DNA from 2 places in the Kocuria sp. CPCC 205297 genome. Region 1 is predicted to be linked to the other one. Evidence: riboswitches for the same ligand, from Rfam matches in the RefSeq annotation. Region 1 holds a riboswitch; the other holds the start of a gene.
What was found. A riboswitch is a leader RNA that binds a small molecule or an ion and turns the genes downstream of it on or off. The one in region 1 is predicted to bind S-adenosylmethionine.

Region 1 (7,402 bases):
TTCCGATCAACCCGATACGCACCACCCACAGCACGGAGTTGCGGGGCAGCACCGGCGCGCCCACCGTGCGAATGAACTCGGCGTACTCGTTGTAGTGGTCCCGGCCTAGGTAGACCTGCATGTTCCCGGCCATGTGCCCCACAGTGAACACGCTCAACACGGTGCCAGAGGCGGCCATGGCGAGCTTGAGGTCGGAGCTGTGGGTGTCCCCGAACATACGCTGCCAGGCATCGCCGGCCACGGCAGCAATCCCGGCAGTGACGGACGCGTCCGCGGGGGCGGTGGCCGTGCGGGTAGTGCCGGTGACGGGTCGCTCGGTCGAGGGCTGCGCGGCGGAATTCATCACTGAGCCATCTTAGAAGTTCCTTCGGGGCATAACAGTTCGCGGGGTCACACGCGGTCATGCCCGCAGATCAGGAAGAAGCCTGGGTGGTGGTCATCCGCAGTTGGTGGCGTGGGTTCCCCGGTCGGCTCCTTCGTGCGGATGTTCACCTCCCGATAAGTGACTCACGTGTGCCGTGCGGGCGCTTCCGCGCCGGCCGGGACCGCCACAGATGGATCAGCAGCGCGGCACCCCAGACCAGGAACAGTGGATCCCACAACCATGCGTGACCGATCATGGCTAGTCGCTCGTATCCGGTGGCCGGGCGGATGAGCCCGATGAGCACGGCATTGCTGATCACCGTGTTGGTCCCGCCGTAGACCACCAGGACCACGGCACCCACCCAACTTATGGCCCGCCAGAACCGCCGCCAGGGCACCCTGCCATAGGCTTCCGCCACTGGGATGACGGCTGCCATGAGCTTGAAAAGCGAAACCATGCCCAGCCCCAGCCCGACGGCCAGGGGTGCCTCGTAGGACAGCCGTACCGTCCACTGCCCCACGGTGTCCAGCAACCAGTGCCCGCCCAAAGCCCAGTAGAGGCTGAATCCGGCATGCACGACCCCGGCCGCACACGCCAACCAGACCCAGCCGCGACCGCCGTGGGATCGGGGCAACAAGCTCATGTGGTCAAGCTAAGCACGCCCTGCCAAGACCTCCGCGATCGCGTTTAGCGCTTCCTCGTTCTGCAGCGAGGAACGGTCGCCCAGCTGCTCGCCCTCGTAGAGCTGGGTCAGCAGGCGGCGCGTGATCTTCCCCGAACGGGTCTTGGGCAGATCCGGAACCACGATGACCTCGCGCGGTTTGGCGATCGGGCCGATCTCCCGGGCCACGTGCGCGCGCAGCTCCTCGCGGACCTCGTCCGCGGACAGCGATTGCGCATCCGCCGTGAGCACCACGCACGCCAAAATAGCGTGGCCCGTTACCGCGTCGCGGATCGGGGTGGCCCCGGCCTCCACTACGTGGGGGTGGGTCACCAGGGCGGATTCGATCTCGATCGTCGACAACCGGTGCCCGCTCACGTTGATCACGTCGTCCACCCGCCCCAGGATGTAGAGGTCGCCCTCGTCATCGGTGCGTGCGCCGTCGCCGGCCCGGAACCAACCGCGCTCGCCGTAGGCCGCCCAGTAGGAAGACAGGTAGCGCTGCGGATCGCCCCATACCGTGCGGGCCATGGACGGGCCGATCTTGTCGATCACGGCGTAACCCTGCAGGTTGGGGCCCACTTCCTCACCGGCCTCGTCCAGTACCCGCACAGATACGCCGGGGACCGCACGCGTAGCGCAACCGGGCTTGGGAGAGGTGTGCGCTGCAGCCTCGTCGAACGTGCCGGGACGGGCGAACTGCGGATCGTGCGGGCGCGGGGACGCGACGCACGAGCCCGTCTCGGACTGCCACCACGTGTCCACGAAGGGCACCTCGTCGCGGCCTACCTGGGCGCGCAACCAGCGCCACGCCTCCGGGTTGATGGACTCGCCCACGGAGCCGAGCAACCGGATCGAGGAGAGGTTGTAGACCGGGGGCAGCCCCTTGGGGAACGCGCCCATGAGCGAGCGGATCAGGGTGGGTGCCGTGTAGTAGTTGGTCACGCCGTAGCGCTCGATGATCTCAAAGTGGCGACCGTAATCCGGGGTGTTGGGCGTGCCCTCGTAGATCACCTGGGACACGCCGTTGACCAGCGGGCCGTAGATCTCGTAGGTGTGCGCGGTGACCCACGCGAGGTCCGCGGTGCACCAGTGCACGGTGGAGTCCACCTTGGCGGGGTCGTTCACGGCGGACAGCTCCTCCGGGCGCAGCACCCCGGACGCGTCGGGCACGTCCGGGAGCAGGTCGAACAGCAGGGCGTGGGTGTATGCCGTCTGCACCATGTATCCGCCCATCGTGTGGACCAGGCCCTTGGGCCTCCCCGTGGTGCCGGACGTGTAGATGATGAACAGGGGCGTCTCCGCGTCGAACGCCTCGGGCTCGTGGACGTCCGAGACGCCCGCGGTGAGCTCGTGCCACCACACGTCACGCCCGGGGGTCCACGGCACGAGTTCCTCGTCCTTGGAATGCAGGCCCCGGGTGCCGCGCGGCAGATCGGTGCGCCCGGGCCGGGACGTGCGGCGCACCACGATCACGTGCTCGATGCTGTTCTCACCGCTGCAGGCCTCGTCCGCATTGGTCTTCACGGGGACGACGGCGCCGCGCCGGTTCTGCCCGTCCGTGGTCACCAGGACCTTGGCTCCGGTGTCCTCGACTCGGAACTTGAGGGCTTCTGCGGAGAACCCGCCGAACACGAGCGAGTGGATCGCCCCGATGCGCGCGCACGCGAGCGTGATGATCACGGTCTCCGGGATGACCGGGAGGTAGATGACCACGCGGTCGCCCTTCTCCACGCCCAGTTCGAGCAGGGCGTTGGCGGCCCTGGACACCTCACGCTGCAGGTCCGCGTAGGTATAGACCAGGCGGTCCCCGGGTTCACCCTCGAAGTACAGGGCCACGTGCTGACCACGCCCGGCTGCCACATGGCGGTCCACGCAGTTGTACGAGACGTTGAGTTTCCCGCCTTCGAACCACGCGATCTCGGGCACGGTGTAAGTGGGGTTGCCGTCGTGGTCCTCACCCGTGCGCTGCGGCTTCTCGAACCGGTGAGCCGTGTGCCACGGCTGCGCCCAGTCCAGCCGCCCGGCCTGCTCGACCCAGAACTGCACCCGGGCGTCGTCGGAGATCAACGCCGGGTTCGGTGTGGGGTGAGCGGGGTCTGAGTACGAGTGCGTACCGGTCACGAGTCCTCCTGTGATGTCGATCCGAACGGTCGGTGTCTGTAACGGCCGGGCCCCCGGTCGAACGACCGGGCCGCGGTGGAACGGCGGGCGCCGGCGGGAACCGGGCGGGTTGTCACCTGGTTCCGGCCACGCTCCAGCGCTGCTGCGTCCACCGCTCGAAGATGCCGAGCAGGGCGTCCGTGAGCTTGCCCAGCACGGCCAGCAACACGATCGCGAGCAGCAACCGGTCCGTGCGGCCGTTGTTCTGCGAATCGGTGAGCAGGAATCCCAGGCCCATGGAGGAGCCCAATAGTTCCGCGGCCACCAGGAACAACCACGCCTGGGCCAGGGCCAGGCGCAGCCCGGAGATCACGGAGGGCAGCACCGCGGGCAACTGCACGGTGGTGAAGAGCTTGACCCCGCGCAGCCCGAAGGACCGTGCGGCTTCGATCAGGTGCCGGTCCACGTGGCGCAGCGCGGCGGACACCGTGGTGTACACCGGGAAGAAGGCGCCGATCGCCACCAGGGTCACCTTGGAGTTCTCCCCGATCCCGATCCACAGCAACAGCAGCGGTACCCACGCGAGGGACGGCACGGCGCGCAGCGCGCCGATCGTGGGCGAGCCGATGGCCCGCGCCCACGGGGAGAGCCCCAGCAACGCGCCGAGCAACAGCCCGAGCCCACTGCCGATCAGGAAGCCCACGATCACGCGCTGCGTGGAGATCCCCACGTGCAACCACAGGTCACCGCTGCGCAGCAGCTCCCATCCCGCGGCGAGCACCGCGGACGGGCGCGGCAACTGCACGGGGGAGAAGGTCCCGTTCGTGGAGAGGGTGTGCCACGCGAGCACCAGCAGCACGGGCAGGACGATCCCGATCAGCCCCAGGGCCCAAGGATTGCGCAGCGCGCTGGGACGCGTGCGGGAATCCGCCGCGGCAGGGGTGTCTGATGGGGGTGCGACGTCGCCGGGTGCCACCGCGCCCGTCTCGTGGCGTCCGTTGTCGTCGGACAGTGTGGCCACCGCAGTGACGCCAGCTGCTTCGGAGGACGCGCCGTCCGAGGACCGCGGTGCGGCGGAGGAGGTGTCGTGAGTGCTCATGAGGACTGCTTCCCTTCGATCACCTGGGCCACGGCGGCCGCATCGGCGTGTTGTGCGTAGTGCTGCTCCACGATGTTCGCGAGCGCCTCGTCCACGTCCTGCTGCGAGGAGACGTCCCCGGATTCCACCAGGATGGGCCCGACCCGCTCGAGCACCGCGAGCTGTTCGGGGCCCGGAACGGGGTCGATGTCCAGGTGGGTGCGCTGCCAGACCCGCCGGGCGGTGTCGCGATCGATGCTCGCGCCTTCCGCGAGGGTCGCGATCCCCTCCTCCGGGTGCTGCAGCGCCCACTGCCGCGCGTAGGCGTACGTGTTCACCACGTCCTGCGCACCCGTGGGATTCAGCTGCAGGAACACCTCCCTCGCGTTGAGGAACCCGTACGTGTTGAACTCCAACTGCCGGTGGAACAGCACGTCCCCCGCCTTCTCCGCGGCGGCCATCACGGGGTCCAGTCCGGACCATGCGGCCACCTGACCGGTGTCCAGCGCGGTGCGCCCGTCCGCGTGCTGCAGGTTCACCACGGTGACGTCCTGTGCGCTCATGCCCGCCGCGCCGAGGGACTGCAGGAGGAAGAAGTACGGATCCGTGCCCTTCGTCGCGGCCACGGACGTGCCCGCGAGGTCCGCCACGGTGCGCACGGGGGAGTCCGGGGTGCGCACGAGCGCGGACCACTCGGGCTGTGAGAACAGGTCGATCGTCCTGATCGGCGAGCGGTTGGCACGTGCGAGCAGTGCGGCGGAACCTGCCGTGGAGCCCACGTCCACGACCCCGGCGCGTAGCGACTCGTTGGCCTTGTTGGAACCGGCCGAGTACACCCACGTCACGGTCTGGCCGTGGGCGCCGGCGACCTTCTCGAGCCAGCCCTTGGCCTTGATGATCAGGGACAGCGGGTTGTAGGTCGCGTAGTCCAGGTAGATCTCGTGCGCGGAACCGCCGGCCACACCGCGGCCCGGACCTTCGCCCTCCATGACGCATCCGCTCAGGGGCAGCGCCAGCGCGGACAGGCCGAGTGCCTGCAGTGCGCGGCGTCGGGACAACTGCGCCATGCGCTCAGCGCTCCACGCCGAGCAGGGCCAACAGGTGGGCGCGCAGTGCGGTGATCTCACTGTCCTCGCGGGAGCGCGGGCGGGCCAGCTCGGGGGAGATGATCTCGGCGATGGTCGCGGGGCCCGTGGCCGTTTCCCGCGCGAGCACCACCACGTGATCGGAGAGCACCAGGGCTTCCTCGACGTCGTGGGTGACCATGAGCACGGTCGTGGGATCGGCGCGGTGCACGTCCAGCAGCAGATCCTGCATCCTGATCCGGGACAGGGCGTCCAGGGCCCCGAAGGGCTCGTCCAACAGCAGGACCCGCGGGTTCCGTGCCAGGGCCCGGGCGAGGGATGCGCGCTGTGCCATGCCCCCGGAGATCTCCGAGGGACGGTGATTCGCGTGGTGGGACAGGCCGACGAGCTCCAACAGCTGCGCCACCCGCCGCTTCCCCTCCTGGGCGGGAGTCCCGTGGGGCAGACCCAGTGCCACGTTGCGCGCCACGCTGCGCCACGGCAGCAACCGCGGTTCCTGGAAGCCGACGGCGCAGCGCGGGTCGATCTCGCGCACCACCGAGTCGTCGATCCGGACTTCGCCCTCGCTCGCCGTGCCGAGCCCGGCCACGGCGCGTAGCAGGGTGGACTTGCCGCACCCCGAGGGGCCCAGGACGGAGACGATCTCGCCCGGACGCACCGTGAAGGTCACGTCCCTCAGGACCTCGTGGACATGCGCTCCGTGGTGTGCGGGGAAGGACTTGCCGACCCGGTCGAAGGTGACCGCCGCGGCGTCGACGGCAGATTCCGGGCGCGTGAGGACATGGCTCAATTCATCAACTCCATCGTTCCTGGCATTAGCACCTTGCCCGCGTGGGGCTGGTTGCTGCGACGTCAACGAGCCAGGTCTCTCAGCCGCTCCGGATGGGAACCCCACCATTGAACGGGCCGGGAGCCCGCGGGTGCAAATCGTGTGACGCGCCGGGGCGTCGTCGTGACGTGCCGTAACCCCAGGTGTTTCCGAGGACCGGGGATCCCCGTTAGGATCGATGTCACAACGATCACGAGTGCCGACGTTCAGCCCTGGCTTGTCGGACGGCAACCCTCTCCCGTAGCGGGGTGCCCCAGGTGAGGATCGGGCCGCATGACACACCGCATGCGGCAAGTACGGCGCCACACAAGCGCGCTGGACCCGCAAGGTAGGCCGCCGTAGGTGGTGCACGGGGCGCGGGTCGTGTTCCTGCTGAGGGGCTGACCGAGATGAGCAAACGGATTTCCGTCAACGCGTTCGACATGACCTGCGTGGATCACCAGAGCTTCGGGTTGTGGCGCCACCCGCGGTCCCGGGCCACCGAGTACAACACCATCGAGTACTGGACGGAGCTGGCCAAGCTGCTGGAGCGGGGCAAGTTCGACGCACTGTTCCTCGCGGACGTGGTGGGCATCTACGACATCTACAAGAACTCCGCGGCTCCGGCCGTGCGTGACGGGGCCCAGGTCCCGGTCAACGACCCGTTCATGCAGGTCTCGGCCATGGCCGCCGTGACCGAGCACCTGGGCTTCGGCGTGACGAGCGCGGTGACCTACGAGCAGCCCTACACCCTGGCCCGCAAGTACGCCACACTGGATCACCTCACCAAGGGCCGCGTGGGATTCAACGTGGTGACCTCCTACCTTCCGTCCGCTGCGGAGAACCAGGGCCTGCCGCGCCAGATCGAGCACGATACGCGTTACGAGATCGCGGAGGAGTTCCTGGACGTGTGCTACAAGCTCTGGGAGGGCTCGTGGGAGGAGGACGCCGTGGTTCAGAACCGTGAGACGGGTGTCTACGCGGATCCCACCAAGGTCCATCCCATCCGGCACAGCGGGGAGCACTTCACGGTTCCCGGAGCGGGGCTCACGGCACCGTCCCCGCAGCGCACACCGCTGATCTTCCAGGCCGGCGCGTCCTCGCGCGGGCAGGCGTTCGCGGGTAAGCATGCGGAAGCCGTGTTCATCGGCGGGTTGCGCCCGGACCTCACACGTTTCGTGACTGACAAGATCCGCGACCGGGCTCAGGCCGAGGGCCGCAGCCGTGACGACGTCAAGATCTACGCGATGCTCTCCGTGGTCGTCGCGGACACGGACGAGCAGGCCCAGGAGAAGTACCGCGA
Region 2 (7,402 bases), on a different contig from region 1:
CGGGCCGATCTCGGGTACGTAGTAGTGGTAGTTGGTGTCGAACCACTTGGTCATCTCGAGCGGCTCCAACCGATCGGTGCCGCGGGACAACGCCGTGATCAGCTCGATCCCGCGGGGCGTGTCCGGGGCTGCGGGCTCGTAGCCGTCCGCGATGAACCGCGTGGGAACCGCGCCCAGCGCCAGGGACGTGTCCAGGACGTGGTCCACCGCGAACCCCTCGGACGGCACAGCGTGATCCGCGGTGAGGCCGAGTTCGGACAATCGCGTGGCGGTGCGCTCACGCAACCGGGCGAGGGTGTCCAGCACCGTGGTGGCGGGGTGCTGTTGCGGGTCCTTCCAATAGGACTCGAGTGCGCGCTTGAGCTCGCGGTCGGGGCCGATGCGGGGGTAGCCCAGGATCGTGGCGGCGGGGAACGGGACGGGCTGGGTGCTCATGGGAACTCCTCGGAGCTGGTGTGGGGTATGGCGGTTAGGGGGTGTGATGAGCCGCGGCAACGGGTGTGCTCCGGCGCGGCGGGGTAAGGGGAACGTCAGCGTGGGTGGTGCCGCTACGAACGGTTTTCGGCCTGCCCGGATGTGGCGGTCGAAGCCAACACGATCGGTTCACGGGTCGGTCGGGGCTGGTGCGGCGGTCAGGCCGCGGGGCTGCGGCCTCGGTATTCGCGTGCGGCATCCCGGACCCGCAGGTGCTCCAGGATGGTCAGCGCCGCCTCGGGGCGGTTGAACGTGTACAGGTGGAAACCGGCGCAGCCCAGATCCATGAGGTCGTCGATCAGGGACAGGGTGGCCGCGACCCCTCGGTGGCGCAGTTCCTCAGGAGTGTCGGCGCGCAGGAACCGGGTGAGGCGTTCCGGGACCCGGACCCCGGTGATCTCGGTCATGCGCTGCAACCGTTGCGGGTTGCTCAGCGGCATGAGCCCGGCGACCACGGGGATGTGGATGCCCTCCGAGCGCGCGCGTTCCAGGAACGTGGCGTAGTCCTCGGGTTCGTAGAGCACCTGCGTGATCGCGTAGTCCGCGCCGGCCTCCTGCTTGTCCCACAGGGACGCGAGATCCGCCTCGAAGTCGCGGCCTCGCGCGGGGGACGGGTAGCACGCCACCGACACGGACAGCGGTCGCTGACCCGGGCGGAACCCGGTGCCGAAGCGACGTCGTTCGACGTCCCGGATCAGCTCCACCAGTTGGGAGGCCCGGCCCAGGCCACCCGCGGGGGTCCGCCATTCCCCGGTACCCAGGGGCGGGTCGCCGCGCAGCGCGAGGAGGTCGCGAACGCCGTCGTCCAGCAACTGGTCCACGGCGCGCTCGAGACCCGCGCGGTCCGTGCCACCGCACGTGAAGTGCGCCATGACCGGGGTCTTGGTCGTGCGGCGCAGGTGGCGCAGCGCCTCGCGGGAGACGCCGTGATGGCCGGCGTGACCGTGGGTGACGGAGAAGAAATCCGGCCCGGCCTGGGCCATGGCGTCGATGTTGCGCCACACGGTGTCCGGGTCCGCGGTGGGCCGCGGCGGGAACACTTCGAACGAGACGAGCGTGGAGCGGCGCGGGCGCCGGACCAGCCAGGACGTCCCCGTGGGCGGGCCAGTCACGGGCGCGGGTTCTGACGCTGCGAGGGGTGCGGGCATATAAAAAATCCTCCGGCCTTAGGACGCCGGAGGACGAGCTCCGAGCGCCGTACTTGCCGACCACGCGGTTGCGCGGCGGCCGGATCCTCATCTGGGGCACCCCACTACAGCTGGAGGGTTGCCGCCCGGCTAGCCAGAGCTTCGCGCCGGGACTCATGATCCTTTGTTACGAGTAAGCGTAGCACAGCCCCGCGACGCGGCCCACGAACGATGACGGAACCGCCGGCCTCCCGCCGCGCTCGTCTTCCCAAGCGGGCGGATTGGACCGCACGGGGGCACCTGGGCCCTGCCGTGGTCATCCTGCCCCACGACGTGCAGGACATGAAGATGCCCGAGTTGGGAGCCGAGAACTGGGTCTTGCGCTCGATAGCCGTCGCGCCGTCGACCGCGGAAGCCTCGGAGCAGGACAGTGTGACGCCGTCGCCCTCCGTCACCGCCACGCCCACCGCGAGCGAGGCGGCGGTGACGGCCGGGGCACTCACCCAGACGTTCACGACCCCGGGCGGGACCACGAGTTTCCGATACCCGACGAACTGGACCGTGGCTCCGTCCGCGACCTCCACCCCCGAGTACCGTACGAGGGACGTCCGGGTTGCCCGCCACGAGAAGGTCCTGATGCTGTCGCTGCGGCCCGACGCCGGCATCGCGAGCCCCGCGATCCCCACGCACGAGACCACGCTGGGGACTTTCCCCGGGGCGCGCGACGCACATGGCACTCCGTTGCGGATCGCCGCCGGCCCGTTGTCGGGGCAGGCCCCGGGTGTGAACATGGCGGTCATCTACGGCATCACGCCCGCCGCGGACGACGCCGTCCCCCTTGCGCAGCGCGACCGCCAACCCCGGTCGTCACGACCCCCGGGACCTGCCGGGATCGACGTCGTCCACGCAGGAACCCTGAGTTCGGGCCGCCGTGCATCCGGCGGCTCGCCGGTGCACCCGCGTGACGAAAGCGCGGCGAAAAGCAGGGACGCCCACCCGGTCAACCGATCGGTTGGGCGCGCCTTGGCGTGTCATCAGCGACTCAGCACGGGTGCCAGACCTTGCCTCCCGGTTCGTAGCACCGGGGGCCGGTGTAACCGGGATAGCCGCCATCACTCTCGGGAGCCGGGGGCACGTGGGGTGCCGCCGGCAGCTGCGGGGCAGCAGGTACCCGGGGCGCGGCCGGTAGCTGAGGTGCCGCGGGCTGCGCGGGGGCGGGGTCGTAGTTGTAGCTTGGTTGCGGAGCGGGATTGGGTTGGGGTGCCGGATCGCCCACGGCGACCTCGTCCTCCACGACCGCGGGAGGCGCCTCGAGCGTCGGCGTGGGAGTGGGTGTGGAGGACGGGGTGGGACTCGGCGTCGCGCTCGGGCTCGCGGTGCTCGAAGTTGTGGTGCCGGGGGATGCGGATTCCCCCGGCGGTGCGCAGTCCTGCTTCGGGTCGAAGAAACCGACCTGCATGGCCTGGGCCACGTTGTACGCGCTGTCCATCTCTCGCCGGTACGTGCTGTTGGCGCCCACGGTCATGGGCGTTGCCAGGCCCGCCTTGACGAGTGCCTGGTTGACGTTCAACCCGTCGTCGTCGCGGGTCACTCGGGCGAGGGTGCGCCCGTAGCGGTCCGTGCGTTCCACGTCGTAGTCCAGGTGGATCGTGGTTCCCTTGGGCAGGAGGTCGTCAAGCTTGGCCGTGGCCTCGTCCGCGAGGCACTCGCCGGGCTGACCGTCCCGCGCGACCTCCGGGGTATTGATGTTCAGCAGCCGCACCCGCGCGGACTTCCCCGCGATCGTGGCGTCCAGGGTGTCCCCGTCCACCACGCGTTCCACCGTGGCCACCGAGTCGTCCGGGGTGGGCGCGGACTCTGCGGCGCCGCCGCACGCGGTCAGGGCGAACAAGCTCGCCAGGACGACGGTGCTCGCACGGGCCCTCGGACCGGCGGCCCACCGGCGGCGGGCAGGATGGTGAATGGTCTCGGCAGGCATCGCGGTCCCGGGTCTCGGAGGAAGCACCCGGCATCATGTCGGTGCATTTGCAACGACGTTATTGTGCCAGAGGGTGTTCACCCTGCAGGGATCGGCGATCCGTGTCGCGTCACGTGATGCCTAGTGGAGTAAAAGCACCTGGGGGTGCCTCAAAACTGCTTTAGCTCAGTAAAAGCAGAGGGGGGGGGTGAGGCGGAGCTAGGTGTCGGGCGGGGGATGCGTTCGGGGCAGCGGGTGGGCGCGGGGTGGTGCGCTGTGCGGCATGGTGTAGACAAGACGCATGGCCACCATCGATGAGCTTCCCGGTGAGATCGTCGCGGACCTGCGTGTGAGCGATGCCCGTCCCCTGAGCGGCGGGGACACCGCCCACGCATACTGGCTCGAGACCCCGGACGGGCCCCTGTTCGCCAAGACCATGCCGGGTGCCCCGGCGGGCGTGTTGGCGTTGGAGGCGGCGGGACTCGAGGAGCTGCGCGCCGTCGCCCCCGCCGAGGTGCGGGTGCCCAGGGTGCATCACGTGGGCGATGAGGCCCTGGTGCTCGAGTGGATCGACGAGGGTCCCGGACGGCAGGACCGTGCCACGGAACGCAGCATGGGGGCCGGTCTCGCGGCCATCCACCGCGCGCGAGCCCCGCACGTCGGGTGGCTCTCGGCGGAGCTGCCGGAACGCATCGGCTCGTTCCCGGTGGATCTCACGCCCACGGACGACTGGGCCGACTTCCTGTTGCACCGCCGCATCGAGCCGTTACTGCGCGCGGCGATCGACGCGGGACACCTGGACCTCGCGGCGTCGGACCTGCTGGCGCGCGTGGCGCCGCGAGCGGACGAACTCGCGGGCCCTCCCGAGCCACCGAGCCTGCTGCACGGTGACCTGTGGGCAGGCAACCGCGTGGTCGATCGCAACGGGACGAACTGGCTCATCGATCCGTCCTCGTTCTACGGACACCGCGAGTACGACCTGGCCATGATGCAGCTCTTCGGCGGTTTCGGGCGGGAATGCTTCGCGGCGTACGACGACGTCTACCCCCTCGCGGACGGCTGGCACGACCGGGTGCCGTGGTACCAGTTGCCGCCGCTGCTGGTGCATGCGATCAGGTTCGACGGTGGTTACGGCGGGGCGGTCCTGCGGGCCCTGCGCAGTCTGATGTGACACTACGGGGCGCGTCCATCACCCGCTGAGGACAGGGCGTTCTCGGCCGATGACCGCGACAAGGCGGGTGCGGACAACGTTTTCCACCCGCGTGACATGGGTGGACACGTCCCCCGCACGTGCAGCATGATGTTTACTAGATTGTCTAGTTATCCACAACGCGAGGAACGCGATGGAGAGCAGTGCAACGTGGTACGGGCCGGTGAGCCCGCAGTCGCGTGCGCTGCGCCGGGTGGTCGTGCTCAACGCGGAGATCGCGTACGAGATCCGCCGCATCTTGGGGCTCAAGGGAACCGATTACGCGGCCATGGCCATGCTCATAGTCCATTCCATGGGGCCCACGGAGCTGGCTCACGCGCTGCACATCACGACGGCCTCCGCGACCGCGGTGGTGGACCGACTGGTGCGCGCGGGTCATGTGGTCCGGGAGCCCGTGGAGGGGGATCGACGCCGGATGACTGTGCGCGCGGTGACCTCGTCCAGGGAGCGGACCCGGGAGCACGTCGTGCCGGTAATCGGGATGGTCGAGGACGAGCTCGACGCCCTGGACGAGCCCGGGCGTGAGGCCGTCCTCCGGTTCCTGAGAGGTACCGAGTCCCGTCTGGAGGAGTACTTGGAAGACTTGCGTGGGCGCGCGGACCAGGCGTCCCAGGACGATCCCGGGGCGGGTGGGTCATGACCGAACGCGTACGCACCGCCCGGTCCCGTGAATCCCACCGAGCGGCTCCCGGGATCCCGTCCGTTACCGATCCTGGGGCCTCCCCGAGTGTCGCCCCCGCCGACGACGCCGCCTGGCGCCGTTTCCGCACCGCCGTGGGGGAAGAGCTGGACGCGTTCTTCGCGGCCCCCGCGAATCGAGTTCCCACGAGCCCGGGTTTCGGGGTGCTGTGGGAGCGGGTGCGCGAGCACATGGTGGGCGGCAAGCTCATCCGACCGCGACTGACGTGGATCGCGTGGTCTTCCTTCGCCGGGGGCGCGGGGGATGGATCGAGCGCGCCTGACCCGCTCGTCGCGCCGGACGCCGGGGATGCCGCGGAGACGCCGGGTGTGCGCGATGCGGCCGGAGACGGGAACCACACGGCGGGCGACCGAAAGACAGAGGTGCCGGACCCCGAGTGCGTGCGCCTGGCGGCGTCGTTCGAGATGCTGCACGCGGCCCTACTGGTCCACGACGACGTGGTGGACCGCGACTGGCTGCGCCGGGGCATGCCCACGGTGGGAGAGCTGTTCCGCCGTGACGCGGCCCGCGCCGGCGCACCCGAGCACGAAGCGGAACACGCGGGGGCCTCGGCGGCGATCCTCGCGGGGGACCTGTTGTTGGCGGGGGCACTGCGGCTCGCGACCACGTGCGCATCGGACCTCGCGCGGTGTCGCGCCGTGGCGGACGTGGTGTTCGACGCCGTGACCGCCTCCGCGGCCGGGGAGCTGGATGACGTGCTGTTGTCCCTGCATCGCTTCGGCGCCGAGCACCCCGGGGTGCAGGACATCCTGGACATGGAGCGGCTCAAGACCGCCACGTATTCGTTCGAGGCCCCGCTGCGGGCCGGCGCACTGCTCGCGGGTGCTCCCGCGGACGTCGCGGAGCGGCTGGCCCAGGCCGGCGCCATGCTGGGCGTGGGGTACCAGGTGGTGGACGACGTCCTGGGGACGTTCGGTGACCCGGGACTGACCGGCAAATCGGTGGACGCGGATCTACGTTCGGGCAAGGCCACCGTGCTCACCGCCCACGGGATGGGGGTACCCACGGTCCGCCGGGTCCTCAAGGACCTGGCGGCGGAACGCACCACGGTGCATCACGCGCGGGAAGCGCTCACGGCCTCCGGCGCCAAGGACGTGGCCGTGGAACTGGCCACGGATCTCGTGGACCGCGCCCGGACCACCCTGGACGAACTGCCCCTGCCCGCGGCGCAGCGCGATCAGCTCGTCGCGCTGTGCCACCACGTCCTGAACAGACACTCGTAGTGAGGACCCCCATGCCGGATTCGGACGCGCCGCCCCTCGTGTCGCTTCGCCTGTACACCGCCACGGCCCTCGCGGCCTCCGGGTCGGTCATCGGCCGGTACTCCACATCCTTCTCGCTGGCGTGCCGCACCCTGCCGCCCGCCGTGCGCCGGGACATCGCGGGGATCTACGCGCTCGTGCGCGTCGCGGACGAGGTCGTGGACGGCACCGCGGGCGCCGCGGGTCTCGAAGCCGCCCGCGTGCGCACCGCCCTGGACGGGTACGAGGCGGCCGTGAACTCGGCCCTGGCCACGGGATTCGCCACGGACCTGGTGATCCACGGCTTCGCGGACGTCGCCCGCCGTCACGGTTTCGGGCGGGAGCTGACCGAACCGTTCTTCGCGTCCATGCGCGCCGACCTGGACGTGGCCGAGCACGACGGCGCGTCGCTCGAGTCGTACATCTACGGTTCCGCGGAGGTCGTGGGACTCATGTGCCTCGAGGTGTTCATGGACATGCCCGGCACACGGGCGGACACCCCTGAGCAGCGGGCCATGCTGCGGGCCACGGCCCGGCGGCTGGGAGCGGCCTTCCAGAAGGTGAATTTCCTGCGTGACCTCGGGGCGGACCACGACCAGCTCGGTCGCACGTACTTCCCGGGCGCGGACCCCGCCCACCTGGACGAGACCCAGAAGACGCAGCTGCTCGCGGACCTCAATGCGGATCTCGACG

Region 2: another riboswitch for S-adenosylmethionine. It lies ahead of RF650_RS10295 (methylenetetrahydrofolate reductase); the one in region 1 lies ahead of RF650_RS12825 (ABC transporter ATP-binding protein).

The regions. Positions count from the first base shown of each region.
Region 1 is NZ_JAVKPY010000017.1:21,151-28,552, reverse strand. It holds gene RF650_RS12850 (succinate dehydrogenase cytochrome b subunit) at 1-343, opposite strand, end outside; gene RF650_RS12845 (DUF3995 domain-containing protein) at 489-1,007, opposite strand; gene RF650_RS12840 (AMP-binding protein) at 1,017-3,149, opposite strand; gene RF650_RS12835 (ABC transporter permease) at 3,262-4,227, opposite strand; gene RF650_RS12830 (aliphatic sulfonate ABC transporter substrate-binding protein) at 4,224-5,273, opposite strand; gene RF650_RS12825 (ABC transporter ATP-binding protein) at 5,278-6,081, opposite strand; SAM riboswitch class I at 6,089-6,180, opposite strand; SAM riboswitch class IV at 6,309-6,423, shown strand; gene RF650_RS12820 (LLM class flavin-dependent oxidoreductase) at 6,501-7,402, shown strand, end outside.
Region 2 is NZ_JAVKPY010000010.1:6,190-13,591, forward strand. It holds gene metE (5-methyltetrahydropteroyltriglutamate--homocysteine S-methyltransferase) at 1-435, opposite strand, end outside; gene RF650_RS10295 (methylenetetrahydrofolate reductase) at 633-1,622, opposite strand; SAM riboswitch class IV at 1,667-1,783, opposite strand; gene RF650_RS10300 (thermonuclease family protein) at 2,644-3,492, opposite strand; gene RF650_RS10305 (fructosamine kinase family protein) at 3,860-4,729, shown strand; gene RF650_RS10310 (MarR family winged helix-turn-helix transcriptional regulator) at 4,902-5,408, shown strand; gene RF650_RS10315 (polyprenyl synthetase family protein) at 5,405-6,691, shown strand; gene RF650_RS10320 (phytoene/squalene synthase family protein) at 6,703-7,402, shown strand, end outside.